One region of the Rhizobium sp. BK591 genome, then DNA from elsewhere that is predicted to be linked to it. Evidence: riboswitches for the same ligand, from Rfam matches in the RefSeq annotation. Region 1 holds a riboswitch; each other region holds the start of a gene.
What was found. Region 1 has a riboswitch for cobalamin ahead of nrdH (glutaredoxin-like protein NrdH). Riboswitches for the same ligand answer to the same signal wherever they lie in the genome.
Positions count from the first base shown of each region.

Region 1 (3,689 bases):
AGGTCGTCATTGTATTCGCTGGCCTCGCTCACCTGCAGGATCTCCGAGCAGAGATTGCTCATCGAGATGCGCCCGGCGATCGGGTTCGCCCGATTCACCGTGTCCTCGAACATGATATAGGGGTAGCCGCTCTCGAACTGGATTTCGGCAAGCACCTGGAAGAATTCGCGCGCCTTGATCTTCTTCTTTGAAATGCGGGCATCCGCCACCATCTCGCGGTACTTTTCCGTCACCGAAATATCGGTGAAAGGCGCGCCATAGACGCGTTCCACGTCATAGGGCGAGAACAGGTACATGTCTTCATTGTTCTTGGCGAGCTCGAAGGTGATGTCGGGCACGACGACGCCGAGCGACAGCGTCTTGATGCGGATCTTCTCGTCGGCATTTTCACGCTTGGTATCGAGGAAGCGCATGATGTCGGGGTGATGGGCGTTGAGATAGACCGCACCCGCGCCCTGCCGCGCCCCGAGCTGGTTGGCATAGGAAAAACTGTCTTCGAGCAGCTTCATCACCGGGATGATGCCAGACGACTGGTTCTCGATCTGCTTGATCGGCGCGCCGGCCTCGCGGATATTGGTCAGCGACAGCGCCACGCCGCCGCCGCGCTTCGACAATTGCAGCGCCGAATTGATCGACCGGCCGATCGATTCCATATTGTCCTCGACGCGCAGCAGGAAGCAGGAAACCAGCTCTCCGCGCTGCTTCTTGCCGGCATTGAGGAAGGTCGGCGTCGCCGGCTGGAAACGGCCGGAAATGATCTCGTCCACCATGTCGCGGGCAAGGCCCTCGTCGCCGCGCGCAAGCGCCAGCGCCACCATGCAGATGCGGTCCTCGTAGCGCTCGAGATAGCGCTTTCCGTCGAAGGTCTTCAGCGTATAGCTGGTGTAATATTTGAAGGCGCCGAGGAAGGTCGGGAAACGGAATTTCCTGGCATAGGCCTGGTCGAACAGGTCTCGCACGAAATTGAAGGAATACTGGTCGAGAACCTCCTGCTCGTAATAACCCTCGGTCACGAGGTAATCGAGCTTTTCCCTCAGATTGTGAAAGAACACCGTGTTCTGGTTCACATGCTGCAGGAAATACTGCTTGGCCGCCAAACGATCCTTGTCGAGCTGGATCCGCCCATCCTCGTCATAGAGGTTCAGCATGGCGTTCAGCGCGTGATAGTCGAGCGTTTCCGCCGCTTTCAAAGGGCGTTGGCCTGCGGGATGAGCAAAAGTGTTATGCGGTTTTGCGCCCGCATCCCGCGTCAGAGTTGTTCCCGTGTCCAAAATCGTTCCATCCCGTGTTTGACGTTGGCGACGTCGTCTTCCGTGCCCATGAGCTCGAACCTGTAGAGGTACGGCACCAGGCATTTCCGCGAGACCACGTCGCCGGCGAGCCCGTATGTCTCGCCGAAATTGCTGTTGCCCGCGGCAATCACGCCGCGGATGTGTCCTCGGTTTTCCGCATCGTTCAAGAAACGAATCACCTGCTTGGGAACGGCACCCTTGCCGCCGTCGCCGCTATAAGTCGGCACAACAAGCACGAAGGGTTCGTGGATATGGAACGCGTCAACGCCACCGGTCGGAATGCGCGCCGCGCGCAGTCCGAGCTTGGCGACGAACCGATGGGTATTTTCGGATCGGCTGGAATAATAGACGATCAACCCCACCGCTTGTCCTCACTCAGGAGAGCGCGCTGATCATGTCGGGGCGGAAGCCCGCCCAGTGCTGCTCGCCGGCGATGACGACAGGCGCCTGCATGTAGCCGAGGCTGCGGACCCGATCGAGCGCTTCGGCATCCTGCGAGATATCGACGATGTCATAATCGACACCCAGACGGTCGAGGGCGCGGTAGGTGGCAGTGCACTGGACGCAGGCAGGCTTGCTGTAGACGGTAATGGTCATAGTATTCCTCGTGACGACGCGATTGGGACGCAGGACATCGATCGGAAATCTCTCGATATCCGTCGAAAAGGCTCTGTATTTTGCAGCTATGCGGCTCGTTCAGCCGCCGGGCGCGACGTGCCCTTTATATTGCGCGGGTGGCAGCCTGAATTGAGATACTGACATGACTTCACCCCGAAGTGGCTCAATGCGAAGGTTTCAGGGGCGGAGGTTCGGGCCTGCGAAACGCGATGCGGAGATCCCCGCAGCCATGCAAACGCGACCTTCCGGACACCCCGCCCGTGGACGTTTTGTTCGAGGCAGGTCTCCTGGCTCACGGGTCGATGCACCCTGCCCCAGCCTTCCCGGAGCATCATGCTCCAGTGACCTGAAATCGGACAGTTGCTCACCGCTTACAGTTGCGGGGGCAGCTCCGGCATTGCCGCGCCATGATGGCGAAGCGCACCGAATTCCCGTCTTAGCCATCGATCCTTACGAATCGATGGAACCTCGAACACTAGATATAGTACGCCAATCCAAATTCGCGTCAACGGATGGTTTGTGCGTTGCGTTACGACAGGTTTGAAATCGCTACATTCCTGTGAAGAACATGGATAACCAAAGCTTAAAGACAGCAGGCTGTGGAGAAGCCCCACGAGGGGAGCCGACCTATGACCGGTCCAAAGATTTCGATTCGAGATCAGGCCCGAATCGTCGATGGGACATCCCGCCGGTGACGGGCGCCGGAGGATGAAGTCGGGGAATGCTTATATCTTTATCCGAAGCAGCCGCAGCGCGTTGATCGTCACCAGCACAGTGGCGCCGGTATCGGCGAGGATCGCCGGCCAGAGCCCGGTAATGCCCATGATCGTCGTCACCAGGAACACCGCCTTCAGCCCCAGCGCGATGCTGATGTTCTGCTGGATGTTGCCCATCGTGCGTTTGGAAAGTTCGATCATCCGCGCCACGTCGCCGACGCGTCCGTGCAGCACGGCGGCATCCGCGGTCTCCAGCGCCACATCGGTGCCGCCGCCCATGGCGATGCCGATATCGGCAGCGGCCAGCGCCGGAGCATCGTTGATGCCGTCGCCGACCTTGGCGACGATGAAGCCCTGGCGCTTCAATTCGCCGACAACACGCTGCTTGTCCTCAGGCATCATCTCCCCGAGCCAGTCGATGCCGAGCATGCCGGCCACCGCTGCCGCCGTCCGCTTGTTGTCGCCTGTCAGCATCATCGCCTTGACGCCTGCCGATTTGAGGGTAGCGAGCCCGGCCTCGGCATCCTCGCGCGGCTCGTCGCGCATGGCGATCAGGCCGGCCGCGATACCGTTGCCGAGCAGCACCGATACGCTCTTGCCCTCGTCGTTCAGCGCCGTGATGCGTGCATCCTGCTCCGCGCTGAGCGCCCCGAGCGCACGGGCAGCCGGCGGCGACAACAGGTCCAGCGTCTCGCCGCCGACCTTGCCGCTGACACCCTTGCCCGGCAGCGCTTCCAGCTCAAAGGCTGGCGGCACGGGAACGCCGTCCGCTTTGGCGCGGTTGAGGATAGCCAGGGCCAAGGGATGGCTGGATCCCTGCTCCAGCACCGCCGCGCGCGACAACACCTGCGCCTCCTTCAATCCGAAGGAAATGATGTCGGTCACCTGTGGCCTGCCCTCGGTCAGCGTGCCTGTCTTGTCGAAGGCGACCATCGTCACCTTGCCGAGCGTTTCCAGCACCGCGCCGCCCTTCATCAGCAGCCCGCGCCGCGCCCCCGCCGAAAGCGCAGCGGCGATTGCCGCCGGCGTCGAGATGACAAGCGCACAGGGGCAGCCGATCAGC
Region 1 is NZ_JACIAZ010000007.1:20,354-24,042, reverse strand. It holds gene nrdE (class 1b ribonucleoside-diphosphate reductase subunit alpha) at 1-1,271, opposite strand, end outside; gene nrdI (class Ib ribonucleoside-diphosphate reductase assembly flavoprotein NrdI) at 1,250-1,654, opposite strand; gene nrdH (glutaredoxin-like protein NrdH) at 1,668-1,889, opposite strand; cobalamin riboswitch at 2,170-2,396, opposite strand; gene FHX10_RS27180 (heavy metal translocating P-type ATPase) at 2,636-3,689, opposite strand, start outside.

Region 2 (3,689 bases), on a different contig from region 1:
GTGGATCATGGACAATGAATCTGCCCCGACCTCCCCTTACGGAAGATTACCCGCGTCTGCTGGATAAGATCGCGAAAATGCGCTAGGATTTTCTCCAAGCTCATTAAGAGAAACGCCTTAAGAGACAATGCGCGGCGATCGAGGCCGCAATCGACCGATCGACTTTTTGCTCACCCCGGACGACGCCGTGAAACCCCGAAAATTGTCTCTTGCCCTCCTCCTCGCCTTCGCAGCGCCCGCCGCCGCGCAGACGAGCGCTGTCTGCGAGGACCTGCGTGGCCGTCTCGCCGATCTGCCGCGATCGATCGGCAATAGCAACGGCCGGGAGGCGCGCCAATATGCCAGCGCCATGGCCGAGCAGAACCTCGAGCTGCGCAAGGTTCGCAACGAGCTGCGCAACAATGGCTGCACCTCGGGCAGCATGGTCGTGATCGGCGGCGAGAATGCCGATTATTGCGGTGAACTCTCGCAGTCCGAAGCCCGCATGATCGACAATATCCAATATCTCCAGGACCGCCGTAACGAGCTGGCCGGCCAGAGCGGCGATGATGGGACACGCCGTGAACTGATCGCCGCGCTCGATCTCAATGGCTGCAACAGCGAAAACTTCTATGCCCCGAGCGATCGCAACGCCGCCGACCCCGCCCCGAGCATCGAGGAGCAGGCGATGCGCACCGATACCTTCATTCCGCTCGGCGGCGGTGAAGAGGTCGATCCGCGCTACGGCCTGCCGCGGGCCGAAATGCTCTCGCCGGTCAGCACCATGTGCGTGCGCACCTGCGACGGCGGCTTCTTCCCGATCAGCTCGAACGCCACTTCGGTCGATTTCGGCCGCGACGCCCAGACGTGCGCCAAGATGTGCCCGGGTATCGAGACCGAGCTGTTCTATCGTGACGTGACGAGCACCGAAGCCTCGAACATGATCTCGGTCGCAACGGGCACGCCCTACAGCGCCATGAAAAACGCCTTTGCCTACAAGAACCGCACGCCGGGGGAAAAGTCCTCCTGCGCCTGCAATCTCACCGCCTACTACGATGAGATGCGCGGCAAGCAGCCGTCAAGCGAACCGCCGCAACAAGGTTCGATCACCACCATCCGCACCAATCCCACGGCGAAGGATGCTGCCGCAGCCCCACCGCAACCATCCGTCCCGGAGCGCCCCTACGATCCCGTGCAGAACAAGGTCCGCCAGGTCGGCCCGCAATTCCTTGCCGGTGATCAAGGCTCGATAGACCTCGCCAATCCGGCAACGCCGGGGCCGCAGCCTCAACAGCAGTGATTGCTACGGGTCGTTGCGTCCCCACCCGTCATGGAAGACGAGCTCTTGGAGCGGCAGACGCTGCCGCCAGCCTTTGACGGACAGTTCCGGCTCGTCATAAAGCCGATCGACGAAACCGGCACAGAGCCAAGCGACCACCTCGATATGCTCGGGTATGCCGAGAATGCTTTTCAGATCGCCTTCGCGAAAAATGCTGACCCAGCCGATGCCGACCCCTTCCGCCCGCGCCGCAAGCCAGAGATTCTGGATGGCGCAGACTGTGGAATAGCTATCCATCCTGGGATTGTGGGTGCGCCCCAGCACCACGCTGCCGCTGCGGGTGGGGTCGCAGGTCACGCCTATGCCGAGCGGTGCCTCGGTGATGCCTTCGAGCTTGAGGGAGCGGTATGCCTGCCGCCGCTCGCCGGTAAACATCAGCGCCGCCTCCTCATTGGCCTTCACAAAGGCGTCCTGGACGCGCGCCCGGACCGCGGCACTTTTCACCAGAATGAAATTCCACGGCTGCATGAAGCCGACGGAGGGCGCATGATGGGCGGCCGTCAGCAGCCGCTCCACGACATCGTCAGGCAAGGGATCGGGCAGGAACTGGCTGCGAACGTCGCGCCGCGTCTTGATCGCGTGATAGACGGCCTCGCGCTCGGCCAAGGAAAAACCGGACGCCGCCGAAAGGGCATCCTCATCAAAGGGTCGCATCGTCAAATCCCCAACAACGCAACCGCCCGCCGTCCGCGCGGATCGGTCAATCTTGCCAGGCCGGTCTTCTGACTCGGCGTCATCCGTCTGCCGCAGCCTTCCCGGCGAGAAGCCAGTGGCGAGATGAAGCGGCAAGCGTCGGCCTTACAGCGTTGGGCACGTTCCGGCCTTGCACCGGATTCCCGATTCTCCCGCGTTGATGGCGGGCACCTGACGGCGCATCTATTTCAGGAAAGCGCGGCGACGGCAAGCCGGCCCGAGGTCGCAGTCGGGAACCACGTTGAGCCACGCACCCTCCCGCGTCGGTTTGAAGCGGCTCGACAAGCTCCTTCATCCATAGTTTCTATGGCCTTATCACCACCGAAGGCGTATGGACGATACAGTCCCTCGCAGCATCCCGGTTGCCCGTGCCCCGCCTCACGCCCATGATCCTTGCGGTCGCCCTGTTCATGGAACAGATGGATTCGACCGTGATCGCCACCAGCCTGCCGGCGATCGCAGCCGATATCGGCACCTCGCCGATCGCGCTGAAGCTCGCCGTCACCAGCTATCTCGTGGCACTGGCGATCTTCATCCCGATCAGCGGCTGGATGTCCGATCGGTTCGGTGCGCGCAACATCTTCCGCATGGCGATCTTCGTCTTCATGATCGGCTCGGTCGCCTGCGCTTTCTCCAACTCGATCACGGCCTTCGTCATCTCACGGCTGGTCCAAGGCGCCGGCGGCTCGATGATGACGCCGGTCAGCCGCCTGCTTTTGGTCCGGGGAACGCCACGCCACGAACTCGTCGACGCCATGGCCTGGCTCACCATTCCCGCCTTGATCGGCCCGATCTTGGGGCCGCCGATCGGCGGTTTCCTCACCACCTATCTCACCTGGCACTGGATCTTCTGGATCAACGTCCCGATCGGCGTGCTCGGCATCATCCTCGTCACCCGTTTCCTGCCGGCGGTCGAGCCGCGCAGCCCGCGGCCGATGGATTTCCCGGGCTTCTTCCTCTGCGGCCTCGGTTTCTCCGGCTTCGTCTTCGGCGTCTCGGTGATCAGCCTGCCGGCCGTGCCCGTCATCTACGGTTATGTCACGGTTGCGATCGGCATCCTTTCCGGTCTCCTCTACCTCCTGCATGCCCGCCGCGCGCCCTATCCGCTTCTCGATCCGAAGATGTTCCGCTACCCGATGTTCCGGGCGGCGATCCTCGGCGCCTCGAATTTCCGCATGGGGCTCGGCGCGCTGCCCTTCCTGATGCCGCTGATGCTGCAGCTCGGCTTCGGCCTGACGCCGTTGCAGTCGGGCTCGGTCACCTTCGTCAGCGCACTCGGCTCCATGGGCTCGAAATTCGCCGCCTCGCGCACCTTCAATGCCTTCGGCTTCCGCACCGTCATATCAATCACCACCTTGCTGGCGGCGATCTTCCTCGGCATCAACGGCCTGTTCACCGCCGAAACCCCGCTGTTCCTGATCATGGCCTGCCTGCTGATCGGCGGCCTGTTCCGCTCCATGGCTTTCTCGGGCGTCAACGCCATGGCCTTCGGCGATGTCGACGCCGCCGACAGCAGCCAGGCAACCGCGATCAATGCCGTTGCCCAGCGTATCTCCATGGCAATGGGTGTGGCGATCGCCGGCGGCATCCTCGAAATTTCGAGCAGCTTCCATAGCGGCCGGCTGCTGGTCTCGGATTTCCACGTCGCCTTCTTCAGCGTCTCGGCGATTTCGGCGCT
Region 2 is NZ_JACIAZ010000001.1:1,210,475-1,214,163, reverse strand. It holds gene FHX10_RS05890 (DUF2865 domain-containing protein) at 188-1,279, shown strand; gene bluB (5,6-dimethylbenzimidazole synthase) at 1,283-1,972, opposite strand; cobalamin riboswitch at 2,013-2,201, opposite strand; gene FHX10_RS05880 (DHA2 family efflux MFS transporter permease subunit) at 2,398-3,689, shown strand, end outside.
Region 2: it holds a riboswitch for cobalamin, as region 1 does, so the genes downstream of both, bluB (5,6-dimethylbenzimidazole synthase) here and nrdH (glutaredoxin-like protein NrdH) in region 1, are expected to answer to the same signal.

Region 3 (3,689 bases), on a different contig from region 1:
CGTTGACAATGACGGTGTCGCCGGCGGCAAAGCTCACCTCGTCGACGTTGATGCTCATGCATTCCCTCGTACGCGATAGAGGATGACGGCGAAGGCCGGCGCGCCGAAGAGCGCGGTGACGACACCGATCGGCAGGATCTGCTGCGGTATGATGATGCGCGAAAGGATATCGGCGCCGACCATGTAGATGGCGCCGCCGAGCGCCGTTGCCGGCAGCAGCCGCCCATGGGCCGGCCCGACAAGGAAACGGGCGGCATGGGGTATGACGAGGCCGACGAAACCGATCGAGCCCACCATGCTGACGACGCTTGCCGTCATCGCCGCCGTCAGGGCGAACAGCACGATCTGGACGCGGCGCACGGCAATGCCGAGCGAGGCGGCGGCATCCGTGCCGAAGGCGAAGGCATCGAGCGCCCGCACATGGGCCATGCAGACGATGAAGCCGGCAAGCGCGATCGGCACCGAAAGGTAGACATCTGGCCAGCGTACGCCGCTGAGCGACCCCAGAAGCCAGAACAGGATGCCGCGCGCCTGCTCGGCATTCGCCGATGTCGTCACGATGTAGGAGGTGAGCGCGTTGAAGAGCTGCGAACCGGCGACGCCACACAGTATGATGCGTTCGCCGGTTCCCCCCGCACCCGTCGCCAGGAAGCCGACCAGCAAAAAGGCCATGACTGCGCCGATGAAGGCCCCGCTCGACAGGCCGAGAATACCGTAGCCGAAGCCGAGAATCATCACGCAGACGGCTCCCGTCGAGGCGCCGGCGGAGATGCCGAGCACATAGGGTTCGGCCAACGGATTGCGCAGCAGCGCCTGCAGGATGGCGCCGCAGAGCGAGAGCGACGCGCCGGCGCTGGCCGCGACGAGGGCGCGGCTCAGCCGATAATCCCAGACGATGCCCTGGTGGATGCGGCTGAGCTCGAAATCGGTTCCGAACAGGCGGTTCGAAACCGCCTCAGCCGTCGTCGCAAGCGGGATGGCAATCTCGCCGATGGAAACGGCGAGACTGATCATCAGTCCAAGAAGGAGAAGCGCGGCAATGGTGAGCGCGGCGAGCGCCCACCATCCCTGCCGCCTGAGCGATACTGTCTTCACTGTGCCAGGCCGAAGGACTTGATGCCCTTCGCCACTGTCTCGATGCCGTCGATCGTGCGGATCGTCGGGTTCATCGACTGCGCATCCATCATCACGAAGTGCCTGTTCCTGACGGCATCGAGTTCCCTGGTCACAGGGTCGTTCTCGAGAAAGTCAAGCTTGACCTTGGGATCGTCAGCCGCATAACGGCGGCGATCCATGGTCGCCAGCACGATCACCGCGGGGTTCGCCTGGGCGATGGTTTCCCAGCCGACCAGCGGCCATTCCTCTTCGGTTGTCACGACGTTCTTCGCGCCGATCGTCTTGAGGATATAGGCAGGTGCGCTGTTCTTGCCGGCAATGAAGGCGTCGCCGTTGACCTCCTTGCTGGAAAACCAGAAGACGACCGGCAGGCTCTTGCCCGTCGCGCCCGATATCGACGCCACGGCATCCGCCTCGCGCTTCCTCAGCTTGGAAATCAGCGCATCGCCGCGCTCCTTGACGTCGAAGATCTCCGAGAGTTCAGCGATTTCCCGGTAGATCAGGTCCATCGTGAACAGCTCCCCACGCACACCGTCGCCGCCATCGGTGTTGACCTTGGCGACGCAATCGGCCGGCGCGAGATAACTATTGATCCCGAGATCCTTGAACTGCTCCCGCTTGCCGACGGAGCCCTGCGCGCCGACATGCCATTCGAACTCGGCCGCCACGAGGTCGGGCTCCTGCCCGACGACGGATTCGAAGCTCGGATCGTTGTCGGCGAGGCGTTTTATCTTGCTGTTGGCCTCGGCATATTGCGGCAGGACAGGGCCAACCCAGACGGCGGTTCCGGCGATCTTGTCGGCAAGGCCGAGCGAGAACAGAATTTCAGTCATGCCCTGGCCGATCGAAACGATCCTGGCGGGCGCCTTCTGGAACGTCACCTGCTGGCCGCAATTGCTGACGGTCAGGGGATATTGGGTCGCGGCCAAGCTTGGTGCCGCAAGGCCGGCCAGCCCGAAGGTAAATGTCATGATGGCGAGAAATTGACGCATGAAAACCTCGATGATGGGAAAACAGGCACGGCCGCGCCGCGCGCATATACGCAACGCTGAAGTCACGCTGACGCGTAGACTAGCCGCGGGAGGCCCAATCGAGACGGATGCATGCCGATATCAGGCGAAGGTTCAGAAGGACAATCATGTCTGTTCCTTGTCCGGGCATCCCCGCCCGGTTGATTGGATCGCGATTGACGGCAGGTCTCCTGGCTTGCGGATATCCGTCTTTCATCCGCCTTCCCGCAATATCCGCAGTGGCGTGGCCTTTAGGCCAAGGGCATGATCGCTCCGCGATCAACCCCGAGATCGACAATCCGCTTACAGTTGCGGGGGCAGCCACGGTCTCGGTCCCTACTGGGTCGTCCTCACCGTGTTCCCTATTAATCCCCTTGGAGTCATCTTCAGGGAACCGTCTCCCCCAGTTACGTCGCCTGCCCGCGCGCCGTCAATGATTATTCAGAGGGCGCCGCACCACCGGCGGATAAATATATCGCGCGCATGGCTGCGCGCCGCCGTTCGGTGCGCAAACTGCCGGTGGCGGTCGGTTGACATTGCGGCGAAAAGCGCTTCCTTGCGATAAACTGCCTTGCCTATGAAGCAGTCGGGGAACATGGGTGCCGGCTGCTATTGGTGGGGATGACTTCGCCGGGGCTGCTATAGGAAGCACGCTTTGAACGATGCGGCGGTTGCCAGGGCCGCCCCGTCACAACGCATCCAGCGGAATCTTCAGATACCGCCGGCCGTTCTCCTCCGGCTCGGGCAGCCGCCCGCCGCGGATATTGACCTGCAGCGCGTGCAGCATCAGCTTCGGCTTCGGCAGCGTGCGGTCGCGCGCCTGGCGCAGCGCCACAAAGCCGGCCTCGTCGATGCCCGATATATGCGGATTGGCGCGCTTCTGGGCGGCAACCGTGCTTTCCCAGCGCGGGTGGCGGCCACCCGGCTGATAGTCGTGACCGGAAAACAGCCGGGTCTCCTCGGGCAGCGACAGGATCGCCTGGATCGTGTGCCAGAGGGCGCTGGCGCTGCCGCCCGGGAAATCCGTGCGGGCGGTGCCGGAATCCGGCGTGAACACCGTATCGTGCACGAAGGCGGCGTCGCCGATCACATAGGTGATCGAGGCGAGGGTGTGCCCGGGCGAAAACATCACGCGGGCCTTGAGCGTGCCGATCTCGAACGTCTCGCCATCGGCAAACAGCCGGTCCCATTGCGAGCCGTCGGTCGCGAGCGCCGGCCAATTGTAGATCTCCTTCCAGAGCGCCTGCACGTCGGTGACATGGGCGCCGATCGCCGTCGGCGCACCGGTCTTTCCCTTGAGGTAATACGCAGCGGAGAAATGATCGGCATGCGGATGCGTGTCGAGGATCCACTCGACCGTCAGCCCTTCGCTCTCGATATGGGCGAGGATGGCGTCGGCATTGGCCGTGCCCGTCGCCCCCGACATCTCGTCGAAATCGAGCACCGGGTCAATGATGGCGCAGCGTTTCGTCGCCGGGTCGGAAACGACATATTGCACACTGCAGGTGCGGGGCTCGAAGAAGGCCTTCACATGAGGTACCTGCCCTGCCCGCTTCTCCAGCC
Region 3 is NZ_JACIAZ010000001.1:826,270-829,958, reverse strand. It holds gene FHX10_RS03955 (ABC transporter ATP-binding protein) at 1-58, opposite strand, end outside; gene FHX10_RS03950 (FecCD family ABC transporter permease) at 55-1,095, opposite strand; gene FHX10_RS03945 (ABC transporter substrate-binding protein) at 1,092-2,108, opposite strand; cobalamin riboswitch at 2,290-2,540, opposite strand; gene blh (bifunctional sulfur transferase/dioxygenase Blh) at 2,815-3,689, opposite strand, start outside.
Region 3: it holds a riboswitch for cobalamin, as region 1 does, so the genes downstream of both, FHX10_RS03945 (ABC transporter substrate-binding protein) here and nrdH (glutaredoxin-like protein NrdH) in region 1, are expected to answer to the same signal.

Region 4 (3,689 bases), on a different contig from region 1:
TGCGAATCCAGCCGACATCGTGGGCGCTGCGGATGCTTTCGCCGCGCAGGTGGAAACGCCATGTGGCGAAGGAATAGCCGAAGGTCGAGCGTACGACGAGGGACGAGGTGATGACGGCGGCGAGCACCAGCGCGGTGATCGGGAAATCGCCGGTGATTTCGAGCGCCAGGAACGTCATGGTCAGCGGTCCGCCGATAACGGCGACGGCAAGCGAGCTCATGCCGACCACGGCATAGATGACGGGGGTCAGCGTCGCATCGGCGAAATAGGGTCCGCAATAGGCAAAGAGCTTGCCGAGCAGGGCGCCCATGAACAACGAGGCGAAGAACAGGCCGCCCCTGAAGCCGGAGCCGATCGAGATCGCCGAGGCCAGGGATTTCAACAGGAAGAGACCGATCAGTGTCGGGATCGCCACCTCGCGGGAGAGGTTGAGATGCAGCGCGCCGTGGCCGGCCGAGAGCACCTGCGGCGAGATCATCGCCAAGAGCCCGACGATGACGCCACCGAGCGCCGGGCGGAAGGGTGGGGCGATCGAACTCTTGCGCGCCAGTTCCTCGACGAAGGAGACGCCCTGCATGATCAGGATACCGATGCCGGCGCAGAAGGCGCCGAGCAGCAGCGCCGGGATATAATCGGCCGGCACGACCGAGCCGAAGCTGCCGATATCGATGGTGAAATCACCATCGGCAAGCAGCCTTGCGACAAGGGTGGAAATGAGAGCTGAGACGACGACGGGTGTCAGCGACACGATCGTATAGGTGCCGATGATCAGCTCGAAGGCATAGAAGGCGCCGGTCAGCGGCGCGTTGAAGGCGGCGGCGATGGCGCCCGCCGCGCCGCAGCCGACGAGGATGCGCAGGTCGGAGCGGCGAAGCTGCAGCTTCAGGCCGAATTTCGAGGCAAGGCCGGCGGCAAGCTGGGTATAGCCGGCCTCCAGTCCGACCGAGGCGCCGAACCCGTTGGAGATCAGGTTCTGGACGGCAACGATGATGCTGTCGGTCAAGGATAGACGGCCGCCATGCAGCGCATTGGCTTCGATCGGGTCGACCATCGGCTTCTTGCGCCGTTTCGCCAGCACCAGGAGCAACAGGCCGAGCAGAGCGCCGCCGATGACGGGCGCGGTGAGCAGCAGCATCTTGTTCTCGATCTCGGATGAGCTCAGCCGCTCGCTATCGGCGATGCCGAAGACCAGCTGATGCAACTCACTGGAGACGTAGCTCATACCGGTGACGGCGAGACCCGAGATGATGCCGACGACGGCGCCCGCCAGTGACAGGCCGACCTCGCTGCGGCGGGTCAGCGCCCGCAGGCGGCCCGGATCGAAGAAAACACGCAGCGCCCGGAAACGGCGCCGATCCAATTTCATAAGCATGGCTAGACAACTAGGCGGGGAGAGGCCCGGTCAAGGGCGGAGATGGTCGCGCAGTCCGCTTGCGACGCAATTGCGGCGAAAAGCCGGCGCCCGGGACAAATATTTATGACGTAAGCCTCTGATAAATGACGATATTTTAGGTAGAGTAAGTCGTGTTGACAGGGTTGGGCCATCTCCTCGGAAGCTGACCGGCCGTCAAGGCCGGTTGACTTCACACCCCGGCTTGCCTAACCATCCCTCAACGGATGGTCGCCCGACCATCCTGACATAACGGATGGTTCCGGATCGGTGTTGCGCCCTTCCGGATGAAAAGGGAATGTGAAGGGGCGGACCCAAACCGGGCGCCTTCATCACAGCCGACCCCGCGACTGTAGAGCGGTCAGGGTCTTCCATCCGGCACCGAGCCCCTCCGGCCGGCGGCTTGCAATCATGCAAGCGGGCGGGATGGGCGATATGCCGGAAAAGCCACTGGAGATGCATGGTGATCAACCGGGGTCGGACGCCTCTAAATCTACGAATCGTCCACCTTTTCACCAATGCAGCCGGGAAGGCGAGGATGATCCGCCGGCACGATCAGGGCGACCGGTTTCCGGTCTGCCCCGATCGCGGCCGATAACCGCGAGCCAGGAGACCTGCCATTACGTGCCGGGCCAGAAGCCCACACCTGGGCACTACGCCCGTTGCCAGCACGGAGGTTGTCTTGGCTGAACGATTGAATTCAGCGCGGCCTGGTGCGGCGCTCGCGACGCCTCCAAGCAGCCCTGCAAGAGGAGTGCTTTCGGCCGGTTATGTCGAATACTCGGTCCCCCCAGCAGTCGAAAAAGGTGCACTCGGAACAAGCCACGGCTACGCACCCTCCCTGAGGAGCGTCTGAGCATGACCACCATCTTCATCCTCGGCGGCGCGCGCTCCGGCAAATCCCGCTTCGCCGAAGCTCTCGTCACCGCGACCGGCCTCGACCGCCACTACCTTGCCACCGGCCGGGCCTGGGACGAGGAGATGCAGGCGCGTATCACTCAGCACAAGGCCGACCGCGGTCCGTCCTGGACGACGCATGAGGAGCCGCTCGATCTCGTCGGTAAGCTTGGCGCCATCGACGGCGAGGGACGCATCGTGCTGATCGACTGCCTGACGCTCTGGGTCACCAATCTGATGATGGAGGAGCGCGACATGGCGGCGGAATTTGCAGCGCTCGCCGATTTCCTGGCCGCCGCGAAGGCGCGGCTCGTTTTCGTTTCCAACGAGGTCGGCCTCGGCATCGTGCCTGACAATCGCATGGCGCGGGATTTCCGCGATCATGCCGGCCGGCTGCACCAATCGATCGCGGCGAAGGCCGCCGAAGTTTATTTCATCGCGGCAGGCCTGCCGCTGAAAATGAAGGGTTAAGTTCATGAACCAGCAGAAAATTCCCGCAACCGTCATCACCGGCTTCCTCGGCGCCGGCAAGACCACGATGATCCGCAACCTGCTCACCAATGCCGGCGGCAAGAAGATCGCGCTCATCATCAACGAATTCGGCGATCTCGGTGTCGACGGTGACGTGCTGAAGGGCTGCGGCGCGGAGAATTGCACCGAGGACGACATCATCGAACTCACCAATGGTTGCATCTGCTGCACTGTCGCCGACGATTTCATTCCGACGATGACGAAGCTGCTCGAGCGCGAACAGCGGCCCGACCACATCGTCATCGAAACCTCGGGCCTCGCCCTGCCGCAGCCGCTGGTCGCCGCTTTCAACTGGCCCGATATCCGCACGCAAGTGACCGTCGACGGCGTCATCACGGTGGTCGATAGCGCCGCCGTTGCCGCCGGCCGGTTCGCCGACGACCATGATGCCGTCGATGCGCGCCGCGCCGAGGATGAATCGCTCGATCACGAAAGCCCGATCGAGGAGCTGTTCGAGGATCAGCTCACCTGCGCCGATCTCATCGTGCTCAACAAGACCGACCTGATCGACGCGGCAGGTCTTATCAGGGTGCGCGACGAGGTTGCCTCCCGCACGGTGCGCAAGCCCGCGATCATCGAGGCGAAGAACGGCGAAGTCTCGGCCGGCATCCTGCTCGGCCTTGGTATCGGCACCGAGGACGATGTCGCCAATCGCAAGTCGCATCATGAGCTGGAGCATGAAGACGGCGCGCCGCACGACCACGACGAGTTCGACAGCTTCGTCGTCGATCTCGGACCCGTTGCCGATCCCGCCGGCTTCGTCGAGAAGCTGAAGACGATCATATCAACCCATGACGTGCTGCGCCTCAAGGGCTTCGTCGATATCGCCGGCAAGCCGATGCGCCTGCAGCTCCAGGCCGTCGGCAGCCGC
Region 4 is NZ_JACIAZ010000001.1:1,047,904-1,051,592, forward strand. It holds gene FHX10_RS05080 (chloride channel protein) at 1-1,372, opposite strand, end outside; cobalamin riboswitch at 1,631-2,027, shown strand; gene cobU (bifunctional adenosylcobinamide kinase/adenosylcobinamide-phosphate guanylyltransferase) at 2,249-2,758, shown strand; gene cobW (cobalamin biosynthesis protein CobW) at 2,763-3,689, shown strand, end outside.
Region 4: it holds a riboswitch for cobalamin, as region 1 does, so the genes downstream of both, cobU (bifunctional adenosylcobinamide kinase/adenosylcobinamide-phosphate guanylyltransferase) here and nrdH (glutaredoxin-like protein NrdH) in region 1, are expected to answer to the same signal.